Regions from separate parts of the Rhizobium sp. UBA1881 genome, predicted to be linked through region 1. Evidence: riboswitches for the same ligand, from Rfam matches in the RefSeq annotation. Region 1 holds a riboswitch; each other region holds the start of a gene.
What was found. A riboswitch is a leader RNA that binds a small molecule or an ion and turns the genes downstream of it on or off. The one in region 1 is predicted to bind thiamine pyrophosphate.
Positions count from the first base shown of each region.

Region 2: linked by a shared signal. The riboswitch ahead of thiM (hydroxyethylthiazole kinase) and the one ahead of thiC (phosphomethylpyrimidine synthase ThiC) in region 1 are both predicted to bind thiamine pyrophosphate.
Region 3: linked by a shared signal. The riboswitch ahead of thiB (thiamine ABC transporter substrate binding subunit) and the one ahead of thiC (phosphomethylpyrimidine synthase ThiC) in region 1 are both predicted to bind thiamine pyrophosphate.

Region 1 covers NZ_DDHH01000045.1:21,719-27,232, reverse strand. The annotation lists gene B3605_RS04505 (thiazole synthase) at 1-433, opposite strand, end outside; gene thiS (sulfur carrier protein ThiS) at 437-634, opposite strand; gene thiO (glycine oxidase ThiO) at 631-1,605, opposite strand; gene thiC (phosphomethylpyrimidine synthase ThiC) at 1,607-3,433, opposite strand; TPP riboswitch at 3,525-3,636, opposite strand; gene B3605_RS04485 (FadR/GntR family transcriptional regulator) at 3,972-4,661, opposite strand; gene B3605_RS04480 (transporter substrate-binding domain-containing protein) at 4,827-5,514, shown strand, end outside.
Region 2 covers NZ_DDHH01000005.1:21,655-27,168, reverse strand. The annotation lists gene putA (trifunctional transcriptional regulator/proline dehydrogenase/L-glutamate gamma-semialdehyde dehydrogenase) at 1-2,348, opposite strand, end outside; gene B3605_RS00575 (Lrp/AsnC family transcriptional regulator) at 2,469-2,939, shown strand; TPP riboswitch at 3,017-3,112, shown strand; gene thiM (hydroxyethylthiazole kinase) at 3,188-3,964, shown strand; gene thiE (thiamine phosphate synthase) at 3,961-4,596, shown strand; gene thiD (bifunctional hydroxymethylpyrimidine kinase/phosphomethylpyrimidine kinase) at 4,593-5,414, shown strand; gene B3605_RS00555 (3-oxoacyl-ACP reductase) at 5,411-5,514, shown strand, end outside.
Region 3 covers NZ_DDHH01000194.1:32,156-37,669, forward strand. The annotation lists gene B3605_RS24120 (M48 family metalloprotease) at 1-634, opposite strand, end outside; gene B3605_RS24125 (ATP-binding cassette domain-containing protein) at 876-1,592, opposite strand; gene thiP (thiamine/thiamine pyrophosphate ABC transporter permease ThiP) at 1,585-3,234, opposite strand; gene thiB (thiamine ABC transporter substrate binding subunit) at 3,234-4,214, opposite strand; TPP riboswitch at 4,295-4,410, opposite strand; gene B3605_RS24140 (MDR family MFS transporter) at 4,471-5,514, opposite strand, start outside.

The DNA of each region.
Region 1 (5,514 bases):
CGGCCTCTAGCAGCCTTTCGGCGACGACGAGGTCGTCAGTCGTATAGGGGAAGACCTGAAAGCCTTCACTGACCAGAATGCGGGCCGCCTCGACGAGGCCGAAGACATCCGGCTGCAGCGTGTCGTGGTTGCCGATCACTTCGAGCTTAATCCAGTCGGTGGCAAACAGCTCGCGCGCCATCTTCGCCGTCAGCACCGCCTCCGACACGCCATGGCAGCCGGCAGTGTTGGGAAGCACCTTGACGCCGAGCGAGCGGACCGTGTCGAAGAAGGCGCCACCATTGCGGCCGCCCGCCGTCTCACGTCGGAGCGACACGGTGACAATTTCGGTCCCGGAGCGGCTGACCGCTTCGGCCATGATTGACGGTGACGGGTAGCGTGCCGTGCCCAGAAGAAGGCGCGAGCTCAGCTTCGTTCCGTAGAGTTCAAGCATCGGTCACCCTCCCTGCATCGGCGACAGGATCTCGATCCGGTCGTCAGTATTCAGCGAGTGCACGGAGCGGTCCTCCCGATGAACGAGCTCACCGTTCACGGCGGTCGCCAGCCAGTCGCCTTCGTAATCCATCAGCGCCAGCAATTCCTCGAGCGTTACGGCGGCAATCTCCTTGGGTTCGCCATTGACGATCAGTTTCATGATGTGTGCCCTCCTGCAGTATCGGGGTTAAAGACAAGGTCGATCGCTTTCGCGGCCATGGCGGGCGCCAAGAGAAAGCCGTGGCGGTAGAGGCCGTTCAGCGAGATTAGCTTTCCGCGTCGCTCGACACGGGGGAAGTTGTCGGGAAAGGCGGGGCGGATGCCGGCGCCGGTTTCCACCACGATCGCATCGGCGAATGCCGGGTGCAGCGCGTAAGCGGCGTTCAACAGCTCCATCAGCGAGCGGGCGGTGATCGGGCCTGCGAACTCCGTCTCGATCATCGTCGCGCCGACCATGAAGAGGCCGTCGCCGCGCGGGACGACATAGACGGGGATGCGCGGATGCAAAAGCCGAACCGGGCGCTCAAGGCGGACCTCGGCAGTCCTGAGACAGAGCATCTCGCCACGAACGCCGCGCAGCGAGGCGGTCTCGGCGATGCGCGCCGCGCCGGTGCAATCGACAATATGGTCGAAGTCCTGTTCGTCGGGGAGTATGTCGATGATGCGCACGCCGCGTACGATCAACCCGTCGCGCAGTTTGGTTAGCACCCGGCGCGGATCGAGATGGGCTTCGCGCGGGAAAAACAGCGCTTGCCGGAAGCGCCCGGCCAGGGAAGGCTCGAGCGTCGCGATCTGCTGCTCGTCCAACCACTCATATCCCGTCGTGCGACCGGCGAAGCGCTTGAGCTCCCCCTGGTCGCGCGCGGGTGCCAGCACCAGCGTGCCGTTTCGTTTGACGTCGCCCGGCACCATCGCCTCCCAGCGGTCGGGCGCATCCTGCCCCTCGCGCAACACGGCCTCATTGGCACTCTCGCGCTCGCACCACGGAGCCAGCATGCCGCCGGCGAGCCAGGAGGCGGCACCCGCAAATCCGCAGCCGGGATCTGAAACCGTGACCGCGGCGCCGCGCGCGGCGAGCGCATGGGCGACCGTGAGGCCGGCGACGCCGGCTCCCTTGACGAGAACGCGCATCTCAGCCGGCCACCTGGCCCTCGGCATCAACAGCCATGTAGAGATCGCCGCCGTCGCGATACTTCGCAGCCATGGCGTCCAGCCCTTCTTTCTGTGCTTCGGCGCGGATATCGTGGGATATCCGCATGGAGCAGAATTTCGGGCCGCACATCGAGCAGAAATGCGCCACCTTATGCGCCTCCTTCGGCAGCGTCTCGTCGTGGAAGCTGCGGGCGGTTTCCGGATCGAGCGAGAGGTTGAACTGGTCCTCCCAGCGAAATTCGAAGCGAGCACGCGACAGCGCATCGTCGCGCAGCTGGGCGGCCGGATGTCCCTTGGCGAGATCGGCGGCGTGGGCAGCGATCTTATAGGTGATGACGCCGGTTTTCACATCGTTTCGATCCGGCAGGCCGAGATGCTCCTTCGGCGTGACGTAGCAGAGCATCGCCGTGCCGAACCAACCGATCATCGCCGCACCGATACCGGACGTGATGTGGTCGTAGCCCGGTGCGATATCTGTCGTCAGCGGCCCGAGCGTATAAAACGGCGCCTCGCCGCAGACGGCCAGCTGCTTGTCCATGTTTTCCTTGATCTTGTGCATCGGCACGTGGCCTGGGCCCTCGATCATGACCTGGCAATCCTTCGCCCAGGCGATCTTCGTCAATTCGCCCAGCGTTTCCAGCTCGGCGAATTGCGCGGCGTCGTTGGCATCGGCGATCGAGCCGGGGCGCAGGCCGTCACCAAGCGAAAAGGATACGTCATAGGCGCGGCAGATGTCGCAGATCTCCTCAAAGTGCTCATAGAGGAAGCTCTCGCGATGGTGATGAAGACACCACTTGGCCATGATCGAGCCGCCGCGCGAAACGATGCCGGTGACACGGTTGACGGTCAAAGGGATGTAATGAAGTCGAACGCCGGCATGGATGGTGAAGTAATCGACGCCCTGTTCGGCCTGCTCGATCAGCGTGTCGCGATAGACCTCCCAGGTCAGGTTCTCGGCAATGCCCTCCACTTTTTCCAGCGCCTGGTAGAGCGGCACGGTACCGATCGGCAGCGGCGAGTTGCGGATGATCCATTCCCGGATGTTATGGATGTTGCGGCCGGTGGACAGATCCATGACCGTATCGGCGCCCCAGCGCGCGGCCCAGACCATCTTCTCGACCTCTTCGGCCATCGAGGAGGTCACGGCGGAGTTACCGATATTGGCGTTGATCTTCACCAGGAAATTGCGGCCGATGATCATCGGCTCGGCTTCCGGATGGTTGATGTTGGCGGGAATGATGGCGCGCCCTGCTGCCACTTCCTGGCGGACGAACTCGGGGGCGACGTGATCGGGAACATGGGCTCCGAAGCTCTCGCCGTCACGGATCATGGCCTCAGCTTTGATCTTGCGGCCGAGGTTTTCGCGGATGGCGATGAATTCCATTTCGGGCGTGATGATGCCGGCGCGGGCATAAGCGAGCTGGGTCACCGCCTTGCCCTCAGTGGCGCGCAGCGGCTGGCGCTTGCCCGGGAATTCGGGTGTCAGGCGCTCGCCGCTGGCAAAGCCGTTGTCTTCGGGGCGCACCAGTCTTCCGTCATAGGCCCCGACGTCGCCGCGGGCGACAACCCAGTCGCGACGCAGCGCAGGCAGGCCGCGTTCGATGCTGATGTCGGCGCCTAAAACAGTGTAGATGCCGGAGGAATCGTAAACCGTGACCGGCGGCTCTCCGGAGGTGGGGTGCAAACTGATCTCGCGCATGGGAACGCGGATATCGGGGTGGATGTCGCCCGGGATATGGATCTTTCGCGAAGCCGGAAGCGGGCCGGTGGTGACTGTGGGTGTGATGGTCTTTGCGGCGATATTCATGGTTCGAGGCTCCAAGTTTTCGATTGGAGACCCAGTCCTCAGCCGGAATGATGAAAAGACGCGGGCACGGATTCCACGCGGAAATCCAGAGCCTGAAGCGCTTGCACCGTCCCTACGCCAGTATGAACTGGATCAGGTTCAACGGGTCACTGCGCGCGATAGCAGAATCTCAGCCCCTTGTCGGGACACCCCTGGTTAATGGAACGAGGGTATTGCGGCCCAAGCGGTTCCGTCAAGCGCAAAACATTTGATGGACGTTTGTGAAGAGAGCAGGCGACACAATACTCCCTACCGCTTCTAGCTTTAGCGGCGAACACCGTACCAGGTACGAAGAGCCGGGCACGTGCGGTTTTTTGACGTTAATCGCCACAGGTGCCGATGACGGGTCGCCATTTTTCGACATCTGTCTTTCTTTTGGCGGTGGGAGTGGCGAGCTTGGTTCCACAGAGTTTACGAGTGTCGAGGGTGCTCACAATCAACGTGGCCAGCCTTTGCGCCTGTTGTCGGCTTGGGGCGGGACTTGCCCGGGGCCAACGCTTCACGGATTAAGTCCCGCACAGCGTGCTGTATTCAAAACATGGCCTTCCATTTCTTGGCGGGCTCTAACTGGGTCATTCTCACGTAGTGCCGAAATTATCTTCCGGTGTTCGGCAATTGAGGCCTCCATCCGGGCAGGCTCAGTGATCGGGATCGGCTGGCGTTGCGTCTCCGTGAGTTGCTCACGTACGACTTGATAGAGCGCACGCATCATCGAATTGCTGCAAGCCGAGGCGATAATCGCGTGAAACTCGAGGTCTGCCTCCACGTTCGCTAGAAGATCCTGCTTCGCCCAACAAACTTCCATCTGTTTGGTCGCAGCTTCCATCGCCTGCAGTTGGTTGCCGGTGAGGCGGCCGGCGGCAAGTGCTGCGATACTGCCTTCGAGCATGATGCGGGTCTGGAAGACATCGAAAACGGAGTAACTGTCAGAATAGCGCCATGGAGCCATCCCGCTGTTCGTGGCGCTTCCACGCGCAACGACAAACGTTCCCCGACCGGCCTCCGTCTTGATCAGGCCAAGCGTTTCAAGCGTCAGCAACGCCTCGCGCAGCGACGCGCGGCTGATACCGAGCTTCGTGGAGAACTCGCGTTGAGACGGAATCTTATCGCCTGCGGCGAGTTCACCGTTTTGAATCATGTCCTGGATTAAGCGCGCCGCCGATTGCGGTACCAATGTCCTGTTCAGCATTCTTTCCATTCTCTCGGAGCCTAAGGCGAGGCAACCGAGTTGTCTCAGCATTTAAATCCATCAGTCGCTTGCAAATGACAATAGAGCATGATTGATTTGGCGTGACTGGTCAGACCGGTTAGACCAGTAGCAAAAATGTGCGCCACATAACAAGGGGAACCTAAAATGCGTCGTTTTTCGATTTTGAAGACTGTCATGCTTTCCGGCGTGCTAGCGATGGCTGGAGCCGCCGCTCATGCCGCGGATCTGTCCGTTGGTGCCAATGTCGGTAACGTCCCGTGGGAGTTTCAAGACGAGTCCGGGAAGACAGTTGGCTTCGAGGTCGATCTCGTCACAGAGATCGCGAAGCGCCTCAACAAGTCGGTGGAGTTCGTCAATATTCCGTTCAACGGGCTGTTCTCCGCCGTTCAATCGGGCCGCATCAATATGGCGATCTCGTCGATCACCATTACCGACAAGCGCCTGGAGTCTGTGAGTTTTGCCCAGCCCTATTATGACAGTGATCAGTCGCTAACTGTCATGGGAGCGAGTGGCATAAAAGACCTGAAAGATATGAGCGGCAAGACCGTCGGCGTCGATACGGGCTCGACCGGGGATGTGTGGGCGACCAGCAATACCGCAAAGTACAGCCTCGGCGAAATCCGCCGGTTTGAGGGCCTACAACCGGCGATGCTAGATCTCGCCGCAGGCCGTATCGACGGCTATATCAGCGATATTCCAGCACTCCAGTACTACGTCAAGGACAAGCCGGAGATCAAAGTCGTCGAGCGAATTCCGACCGGCGAAAAGTATTCGATCATGTTCAATAAGGGTGATCCGCTGGCCAAGCAGGTCAACGACGTCATCACGACGC
Region 2 (5,514 bases), on a different contig from region 1:
AACATGACGGCTGCTGTCTCCGGCGCCGCGACAAGGGCCGCACCGACGCTACCTTCGCCCGGAACCAACTGCACGACATCCTTCGGAATGCCCGCCTCATGCAGGATCCTGACGGCCTCGGCGGCAATCAGCGGCGTTTCCTCGGCGGGCTTCGCGAGAACTGGGTTGCCGGCAACGAGGGCGGCCGCGACCTGGCCGCTGAAGATCGCCAGCGGGAAGTTCCATGGGCTGATGCAGACGACGGGCCCCAGCGGCGCGTGTGACGGCCCCAGCGTGCGGCGCGCCTGTTCGGCGTAGTAGCGCAGGAAGTCGATCGCCTCGCGCACTTCGGCAATGGCGTTTTGCACCGACTTTCCGGCTTCGCGGATGATGAGGCCGAGGAGCGTCTCCATGCGCGTCTGCATGATATCGGCCGCGCTGTCGAGCAACGCCGCACGGTCTGCGGGCGAGACGACGGCCCAGGATGCGGCTGCCGCCTTCGCCGCCTGCATTGCTGCTGCGACTTCGGATGGCGTTGCCTCACGAACCTGGCCTACCGCGTCCCTATGATCGGCGGGGTTGAGTACGTCGCGGGCGCCGTTGATGTCGGTCGCTTGGCTGGGCAGCGCGCGCCAGCCCTTGGTGGCGCTTTCGCCCAGCAGATGGGACAGGTGGTTGAGCACCGTTTCGCTGGAGAGATCGAGGCCGGCGGAGTTGACGCGGCTTCCGTAGAGTTCGCCGGGGAGCGAGATCTTGTCGTGCTTCTGGCCGACGATCGGCATCTTCGAGACGATCTCGGCCGGGTCGGCGATCAGTTCGTCGATGGAGACGTTTGGATCGGCGATCCGGTTGACGAAGGAGGAGTTGGCGCCGTTCTCCAGCAGGCGACGCACGAGATAGGCAAGCAGCGTTTCGTGGGTGCCGACGGGTGCGTAGATGCGGCAGGGGCGGTTCAGGTTTTGCCGGCCGACCACCTCGTCATAAAGCGGCTCGCCCATGCCATGCAGGCACTGGAACTCGTATTTGCCGACATAATAATCCGAGCCGGCCATCTGGTAGATGGTTGCCAGCGTTTGAGCGTTGTGGGTCGCGAATTGCGGGAAGACGGCATCGGTCGCCGCCAGAAGCTTCCGGGCGCAGGCGACATAGGAAACGTCGGTGTAGATCTTGCGGGTGAAAACAGGGAAGTCCGCGAGGCCATCGACCTGCGCCCGCTTGATCTCCGCATCCCAGTAGGCGCCCTTGACGAGGCGCACCATGATCCGACGGCCGGCGCGGCGCGCGAGGTCGATGATGAAATCAAGCACGAATGGGCAGCGTTTGCCATAGGCCTGAACGACAAAGCCCATGCCGTTCCAGCCTTCCAGCTCGGGGTCGAGGCAGAGCGCTTCCAGAAGGTCGAGCGACAGTTCGAGGCGGTCGGCCTCCTCGGCGTCGATGTTGAGGCCGATGTCGTAGGACTTGGCGATCAGCGCCAGCGCCTTAACCTTCGGCAGTAACTCGTCCATGACGCGGGCGCTCTGCGTGCGTGCGTAGCGCGGATGCAGCGCCGAAAGCTTGATCGAGATGCCCGGGCCTTCATAGATGCCGCGCCGATCAGACGCCTTGCCGATGGCGTGGATCGCGGTCTCGTAATCCTTGTAGTAGCGTTTCGCGTCCGCGCCCGTGGTCGCGGCTTCGCCCAGCATGTCGTAGGAGTAGCGGAAGCCGCGCTGCTCGAGCGGCTTTGCCCGCTGCAGCGCCTCGTCGATGGTCTCGCCGGTAACGAACTGCTCGCCCATCATCCGCATCGCCATGTCGACGCCGCGGCGGATCACCGGCTCGCCGCAGCGGGCGATCAATCGGGTCAGAGCCGCAGAAAGGCTGCGATCGGCGACCGTCGATGTCAGCTTGCCTGTCACGACGAGACCCCAGGTCGCGGCGTTGACGAAGAGCGAGCGGCCGCCGCCGAGATGCGCCTTCCAGTCGCCCTCGGAAATCTTGTCGCGGATAAGCGCGTCGCGCGTGGCCGTGTCGGGGATACGCAGCAGCGCCTCGGCCAAGCACATCAGCGCGATGCCCTCCTGGCTGGAGAGCGAATATTCATGCACCAATCCCTCGACGCCAGTTCCCTTGTGCTTGGCGCGCAGGGCCTCGATCAGCTTGCGGGCGGTGTCGGCAGCGGCTTTCCTGACGTGATCGGGGAGGGCGGCTGCTTCAACCAGGCGTGGCACGCAGATCGTCTCCGGCGTGCGGTAGGCAGCCGTGATGGCGCGGCGCAGATCGCTCTGTTCTCGGATCGGAGTGGCGAATCCATCAAAGGGATTTGCAGAGCCGTTGGCCTGCTCTACTGTGACTTCGACTGCTGCCGCGTCGGTGGTGATTGCCATGCTGGGCTCCTGATCCGCTGATGTCGCGAAGCTAGCAGATTTCAAAAAGTCAATTTCACTTGATTTAGAACGTTCTAGTCTTTAGTTCGCTATTCAATATTCATATTGGAGGAAATTATTGTGGCGAGCGCGGGAAATGTCAGGGAAATCGACCAATTCGATCAGCGCATCCTCGACGCGCTCGTCGCCGATGGCAGGATGTCTGTGACCGACCTCGCCAAACGCGTGGGTCTGTCCAACACGCCCTGCCAGGTCAGGCTCAAGCGGCTGATCGAGGATGGCTACATTCTCGGCTTCCGCGCCATCATCGACGTCAACAAGCTCGGCCGCAACCATGTGGCGTTTACCGAGGTGAAACTCTCCGACACCAGGGAGAACGCGCTGAACGCATTCAACGTCGCGGTTCGCAAGCTGCAGGAGGTGGAGGAGTGCCACATGATCGCGGGCGCATTCGACTACCTCCTGAAAATACGCACGTCCGATATCGCCAATTATCGCCTCGTTCTAGGCGAGAAGATCTCCAGCCTTCCCTTCGTCGCCAACACATCGACCTTTGTTGCGATGGAAGCGATCAAGGAGAACGGCGCCTGATCGGCGGCTGATTGCCAGCTCCGGGCTCCTGTCATTTTGCGCGTGACAGCGGTCGGCTTCTCTGACAAAACAGACCCATTGAGAGACAGGGGCGTTTGCCGACGGCAGACTGAGAAGTACCCTTTGAACCTGAACCAGATAATGCTGGCGGAGGGAGTCGCTCGGACCCTTCGGCAGTGCTATCAGGGTCCCCGCGTCTTGCCCCGCCCGAAAGGGGCATGATGAAAGACGACAGATCTCCCGGTTCGATGCTTGATGCCATGCGCGCGCAAAGGCCGCTCGTTCAGTGCATCACCAATTTCGTTGCGATGAACATCGCCGCCAACGTGCTGCTCGCAGCCGGCGGTTCGCCTGCCATGGTGCATGCAGAGGAAGAGGCGGGCGAGTTCGCGGCGATCTCCGGCGCGCTGACTGTTAACATCGGCACGCTCTCGTCGAGTTGGTTGAACGGGATGCGTGCCGCTGCCAGATCGGCGGGCGAAAACGCCAAGCCATGGGTCCTCGACCCTGTCGCCCATTATGCGACCACCTTTCGCAGACAGGCCGTCGCGGAGCTGCTGGCGCTTCGCCCGACCATCATTCGCGGCAACGCGTCCGAGATCATCGCGCTCGCCGGTGGCGAAAGCCGGGGGCAGGGCGTCGATAGCCGCGACCCCGTGGAGCAGGCGGAAGCTGCCGCCAGCCATATCGCAGACAAGCATCAGGCCGTGGTGGCGGTGACCGGCGAGGTCGATTTCGTCACCGACGGCGCGCGCGCCTGCCGCATCGAGGGCGGCTCTTCGCTGATGCCGCAGGTGACGGCGCTCGGTTGTTCGCTGACATGCCTCGTCGGTGCCTTCGCCGCCGCAAGGCCCGGTGCTCCGTTCGAAGCGACGATATCGGCACTCGCCATGTTCGCCGTCGCCGGCGAAGAGGCGGCGCGGGTCACTGACGGACCGGGGTCATTTTCGTGGCGGTTCCTCGATGCCCTAGCGGCGATAGACGGCGCCGCGATCGACAACAATGCGCGGGTGCGGATGCTATGAGCAGGATCGATCTCTCGCTCTATCTCGTCCTCGATCCCGAGCTCTGTGCCGGCATCGGCATGGTCGAAACCGCAAGGCGCGCCGCCGCCGGTGGCGCCACTGTCGTGCAGCTTCGCGACAAGCACGCCTCCACGGCGCGCATGATAGACACCGGCCTTGCCCTGAAGGAAGCGCTCGCCGGGACGGGCGCGCTGCTTGTCGTCAACGATGATGTCGAGGCGGCCGTCGCGATCGGCGCCGATGGTCTGCATGTCGGCCAGGACGATATGGTCGTGCGTGCCGCGCGCGAGCGGGTCGGGCGCGACATGATCCTTGGCCTGTCGGTGGAGACAGAGGCGTTGGCGAGGGCTGTCGATCCGGCATTGGTCGACTATGCCGGCATCGGCCCGGTCTTCGCGACGCCGACCAAGCCGGATCACAAACAGCCGATCGGCTTCGACGGCCTTGCACGTCTCGTCGCTGTCTGCCCGGTTCCATCCGTTGCGATCGGCGGGCTGAAGCTGGCGCATGTCGGCGGTGTTTTTGCTGCCGGTGCCGACGGGATCGCCGTCATCTCGGCGATCTGCGGCACATCAGATCCTCGCGCCGCCGCCCGCGAGCTTTCAGAGGCTATTCAAGGGAGATCACGATGATCCGCAACGTTCTCTCCATCGCCGGATCCGATCCATCGGGCGGCGCGGGCATCCAGGCGGACCTCAAGGCCTTTGCCGCGCGCGGCGTCTATGGCATGGCGGCGCTCACCGCGTTGACAGCGCAGAATACGCAAGGCGTATCCGGCGTTCACCTCGTGCCAGCAGGTTTCGTCGCCGATCAGATCAAGGCCGTGTTTGCCGATGTCCGGGTCGATGCCGTGAAGATCGGCATGATCGCCAATGCTGAAATCGCCGATGCCGTCGCCGGCGTTCTCAAGCTTCATCCCGGCATCCCGATCGTGCTCGATCCCGTCATGGTGGCCAAGGGTGGGGCGAAGCTTCTCGACCCCGCTGCGGTCGATGTGCTTCTGCGCCGGCTGCTGCCGCTTGCGACTCTGCTAACGCCCAATCTGCCTGAGGCAGCCGCGTTGCTCCACACCGACGTGGCCGAGAGCCGCCGGGAGATGGGCGAGCAGGCCGAAGCGCTGCGCGCTTTGGGACCCGCTGCCGTGCTTGTCAAAGGCGGCCATCTCGAGGGCGACCAGAGCCCCGACGTGCTGGCAACGGAAGACGGCCTCGCCTGGTTCGAGGCCGCCAGGATTCCGACCGCAAACACCCACGGCACCGGCTGCACGCTTTCGAGCGCGCTGGCGGCCGAGCTCGCCAAAGGCGCGAAGCTGCCAGATGCGGTGGCCGCCGCAAAGAGCTATCTCGCCGGCGCGGTGGCTGCGGCCGGCACGCTCGACGTCGGCTCGGGACATGGCCCGGTCCAGCACTTTCACGAACTTTGGACGACAGAGGAAGGAGACGCGAAATGACATTGCCGATCAGTGAGCAGACGGTGATCGTAACGGGCGCCGCGCGCGGGCTCGGCGCGGCGATCACCAGGGCTTTTGCCCGCGAGGGCGCGAAGGTGGC
Region 3 (5,514 bases), on a different contig from region 1:
GGCGCAGCTTGCCGCGCGCCAGCGCCTGCTTGCCGGCGATATCGCTGGACAGCACCTCCGCGACGACGCGGCTGGCGATCACTTCCGCCTCTTCGCGCTTCTGCCGCTCGATGCCGTGATTGGCGGTAACGTGGCCCATTTCGTGCGACAGCACGGCCGCCACTTCCGACGCATCGTTGGCAAGCGCCAGAAGACCGCGCGTGACATAGAGATAGCCGCCCGGCAGCGCGAATGCGTTGATCGCGGGCGAATTCAGGATGGTGATGCGATAGGACTGGCTCGGATTTTCCGACACCGCCGTCAGCGCGCCGGCAATGCGCGCCACCAGACGCTCGGTCTTGGCGTCCTTGTACTCGCCGCCATAGCTGGCCACGATGCGCGGATGCTCGCGCGCGCCCATGGCCGCACGCGGATCGTTCTTCTGCACTTCGTCGACGATCTGCGGATTGGACGAAGGGCCGACACTGGGCTGATAGGATTGTTCGAGCGCCGACTGACAGCCATAAAGCGCCACGGTGGAGGCGGACAGGATCGACGCCCGTCGCGCCCAGCGGCACGCTGCGAAGAACACATCACTGGAAGGCGCGGGCAGTTTCCACGTCGTCATGCGGTCCAGTCTGGCTCTCCGAGTCATCGCGCTTCTCGGCCGGCTCGCCGTCATGGCGCCCCGGTCGTCTTCATCAAGGTTCAACAGGCGTACGCCCCCGTTTCCGCAGTGCACAATCGAGGGCCCAAGTCTTTGCTTTAGCTGATTTCCGCACCGGTTGCATAGCGAGACTCTGCCTAAATATGGCGGCTTTATACTTTAGCAAGCCTAACGTGGTTAAGGAGTTCTCTGGGTCGCCGCAAATTATGGCGAAAGTGCCGTTGTCTTGTTAAGATTCGTCGATCCGCAGAAATTGCCGCAGCGCGGAATTGTTTTCGCCGGTCGAAAACCGCGTGATCGGCGCCGCCACCACGACCCTGCCCTGATCGATGAAAATCGCATAGTCGGCAATCCGCCTGATCTCGTCGGCGTCGTGCGACACGATCACGACCGTATTGCCGCTGTCGCGGTGCATGGCCAGAAGCAGCCCCGCCATGTCGCGCCGCAGGCTCGGATCGAGCGCGGCGAAGGGCTCGTCGAGCAAAAGGATGGGGCGCCGACGCACCAGCGCCCGGGCAAACGCCACCCTCTGCCGCTCGCCACCGGAAAGCGTCGCCGGCATCCGCTTTTCGAAGCCTGACAGCCCGACCTTCTCGAGCGCCGACGTGATGGCGCGCCGATCGGCATCGCCAAGTTTCAGGGCCGGATGAATGCCGAGCCCGATATTGGTGAAGACATCGAGATGGGCAAAGAGGTTGTTGTCCTGAAACACCAGAGACACGGGCCGCTCTGCCGGATGCTGATGGCCAACATCCTTTCCATCAAACAGGATCTGCCCCGTATCCGCCGTATCGAAACCGGCCAGCAGATTGAGGAAAGTGGATTTCCCCGCGCCCGACGCACCTGTGACGCCGATGACGGCGCCCTCAGGCAGCGCGCAATCGAACAGGAATGTATTCTGGCCAAGCCGCAGAGCCACGCCGCGCATCTCGATGGCATCAGTCATGCGATAGCGCCTCCCGCTTCGGTTCATCCGTCACGCCAGAGCCCATCGTGCCCGAAATCGTCAACAGCAGGCAGATCACGCCAAGGATCAGCGCCAGCCCATCCGCATCATTGGTGCGATAGCTCCCGAGACTGGAATAGACCAGCCATGGCAGCGTCACAAAACTATCCGAACCAAACAAGGCCACCGCACCGAGATCGCCCAGCGACAGCGCCATGGCAAAGGACAGCGCCGTCAGCACCGGCTTGCGCAAATCCGGCCACGAAATCAGCCGCAGCTTGGCGAGGCCGGAGATGCCGAGGCTGGCACTCAGCCGCTGCGTGCGGCGCTGGTGGATCGCATAGGCCGGCTCCAGCACCCTGACGACGAAGGGCATCGCCATTAGCGCATTGATGACGACGACAAGCACGGGCGCCACGACATTGACATCGCCGACATCACGCGCCGCCAGAAACCAACCCGTGGCGAGAACGATGGGCGGGAAGAGCAGCACGAGCGACGAGGCCGCACCCATGGCGGCGAAGAAGGACCGCGCGCCGCGTCGCGCTCTCTTCTCAAGCGAAAGTGTATGGCGCGCACGCACGAGCGGCATCGACAGGGCGAACGACAGCAAAGCCGACGAGAGCGCCATCACGCCACTGGTGGCGAGCGCGCGCCAGAAGATCGCTTCGCCGACGAGCTTCACCAGATCGGCGCGCAGGCCGGCAATGACGATGAAGAGCAACGGCAAGCCGAGAAACAGCACAGCCAGCATAAGAAGCGCGCGATCGGCGATCCATACACCAAACAGCGTGCCATCGGGCCGCCGGATCGTGCGGCCCGCCGTCAGCCCGGCATCTCCTGATGCCGGCAGCAGAGATAGAATGCCGAGCACCACCGCCGTCAACGCGATCTGCAGCAGGGACAAGCCCACCGCGCGGCCGGGATCGAAATCGAAGCGCAGCGACTGGTAGATCGCCACCTCGATCGTGGTCGCCGCCGGTCCGCCGCCGAGCATCAGCACCAGCGTGAAGCTGGTGGCGCAGAGCATGAAGATCAGCCCGGCCACGCCTGGTATGACCGAGCGCAGCACCGGCCACTCGATGAAGCGGAAGACGGAGACCGGCCGCATGCCGAGACCGCTCGCCACCAGCCAGTATTCGCCCGGCACCCGCTCCAGCGCCGCCAGCATCAGCCGGCAGGCGAGCGGCAGGTTGAAGAACACATGCGCGAGCAGAATGCCCGACAGCCCATAGATGCTGACGGGTTGATCGATACCCGTCCACGAGAGCATCGTGTTGACGACACCCTGCCGGCCCCAGATGCCGATCAGCCCGAGCGCGCCGATCAGCACCGGCAGCCCCATCGGCACCGCCATCAGCCGGATGATCCAGATGCGGCCGACAAATCGCGACTGCCGTGCCAGCGCACGTGCGATCGGGATGGCCAGCACGACAGACAGCAGCGTCGAAAGCGCTGCCTGCAGAAGCGTGAAGCGCAGAACGCGCAGGATGTATGGATCGGAAACGATCGATCCGACAGGCATGCCGTCGGTGGAGATCAGCAGGGATAGCGTCGCGACCGTCACGAAGACGAGGATGCCGGCGAGGCTGAGCGCCCCGCCGGCCAGCGCATATCGTCTTTCGGACGGCGCAAGAAGCATCAGTTCATGCTCATGGCGGCCAGCCACTCGTCGATCCAGGCCTTGCGGTTCTTGGCAACCTCATCCGAGCTCATCAGGAAGGTCTTCGACGGGTTCACGAGCTTGCCGAAAGCATCCGGCAGCGGCTCCGAGGTCTTGGAGACAGGCATCATCCAGTTGTTGGTCGGGATCGTGTCCTGGAAGCCTGGGGTGACCATGAACTTCAGGAAGTCCTGCGCCAGCGCCTTGTCCGGCGCGTTCTTTAGGAGGCCGGCAACCTCGATCTGGATGTAGTGTCCCTCGGAGAATGCCGCTGCCTGGTAGCGATCGGTGTTTTCCGAAACCATGTGATAGGCGGGCGACGTCGTATAGGAGAGCACCATCGGCGCCTCGCCCTTGGTGAACAGGCCATAGGCCTCCGACCAGCCGGGCGTCACCGTCAGCACGCGCTTCTTGAGCTTGGCCCAGGCTTCCGGCGCCTGGTCGCCATAGACCGATTTTACCCAAAGAAGCAGGCCGAGGCCCGGCGTCGAGGTACGGGGGTCCTCGATGACGATCTTCTGTGCGGGATCGCCATCGACCAACTCCTTCAGGCTCGCCGGCGGCGTCTTGATCGTCTGCGTGTCGTAGATCACGGCGAAATGGCCGTAGTCATAAGGCACGAAGACATCATCCTTGAAGCCGCCGGGGACCTGCAGCGCGCCGGTATCGACGCCGCTGGCATCGAACAGGCCGGTGGCCTTGGCTTCGGTGATGAGGTTTGTGTCGAGGCCGAGCACGACATCCGCCTTGGTGCCTGATCCCTCGAGCTTCAGACGCGACAACAGCGCCACGCCATCGGCAACGCTGACGAAGTTGACCGTGCAGCCGCAAGTCTTCTCGAACGCCGCCTTCACCTTCGGGCCCGGACCCCATTCGGAGGTGAAGCTTTCATAGGTGTAGATGGTGAGCGCCTTGTCGGCGGCCTGTGCTGCCGTTGCCGAAAAGCCCGCCAACAGCATGGCAGCGCCGAGCGCATAGGTCTTGAAATGGGTCATGACACCTCTCCTCTAGGTTCAATGAAGGGGAAAAGGGCGGTGCCTGGTGTCACGCGTCTAATCCCTCCGCCGGTGTTAGCCGGATCAGGTTCCGCGGGTTGGCTTTTGCAAGCCTCTCAGCCAAGCATCCTGAAGATACGAGGCACCCCGTTAGAGCGTCGCAAGGTGTATATCCGTAGCCGGCGTCTGGCAAGAGCGGACGTCGGCCCGGGTTCGTTGGCTATTCGGCGGCCTCGGCGGCCGCTTTCGCGGGCGCCGTGCCGCCTGTGCGCGGCAATTGCACCGGCTTCAGCATGAGGGCCGCGAGCAGACCGATGAAGGCAATGAGACACGAGGTCAGGAACAATGGCACGAAGGCGCTGGCATAGGCATCCGCCACCGCCTGACGCGCCGCCTCCGGCAATGCCGCCATCATCTTAGGCGTCAACTGCTCGATATTCTCGACGCCGGGGATCGATAGACCCGTACGGCCGAGCTGCGTGCCGATGATGGCGCCGTAGATGGAGATCGCGATCGAGGCTCCGCCCATGCGCGACAGCGTTACCGATCCGGTCGCCGCGCCGACATCGCGGGCGGGCGCCGCATTCTGCACGCCGATGATCGGCACCTGCTGCGCCAGACCGATACCGATGCCGTGCATCGCCATGATCGCGCCGATGATCAGCACCGGCGTTCCCGCATGCACCTGCGACAGCAGCACGAAGGCGACGGTGCTGACGGAGAGGCTAGCGATCGCGAACGGCTTGTAGCGCCCGGTCGCCGAGATGATCCGCCCGGCCGACAGCGAGCCGCATACGATGCCGCCGGTGAGCAGAATGAAGAGCGCGCCGGCCGCGGATGGCGAAAGTCCCGTCGTCGTCTGCAGGAACAGCGCGAAGTAATTGACCATGCCGATCCCGATCGCGCCGCTCATGACCGACATGACAAGCAGCAGGCCGAATGTCGGGTTACGAAACAGCGACAGCGGAACGATCGGCTCGGCAGCACGACGCTCCACCAGCACCCAGGCGATGGCGCAGACGATTCCGAGCGCGATGATCGCAAGATTGCCCGGCGCGACGAGCGAGCCGAAAAGCTGGCTGCCATCGGCGGCAAGCACGATGCAGCTGGTGGTCATCGCCAAGAGTAGCGCGCCGGCATAATCGATCTTCGGGCGGCGGTTCGGCTTGCGGTAGGGCAGCATGAAGGCCAGCCCGGCGATCACGATCGCGCCGATCGGCACGTTGACGAGAAAGATCGAACGCCAGCCGAACAGATCGCTCAT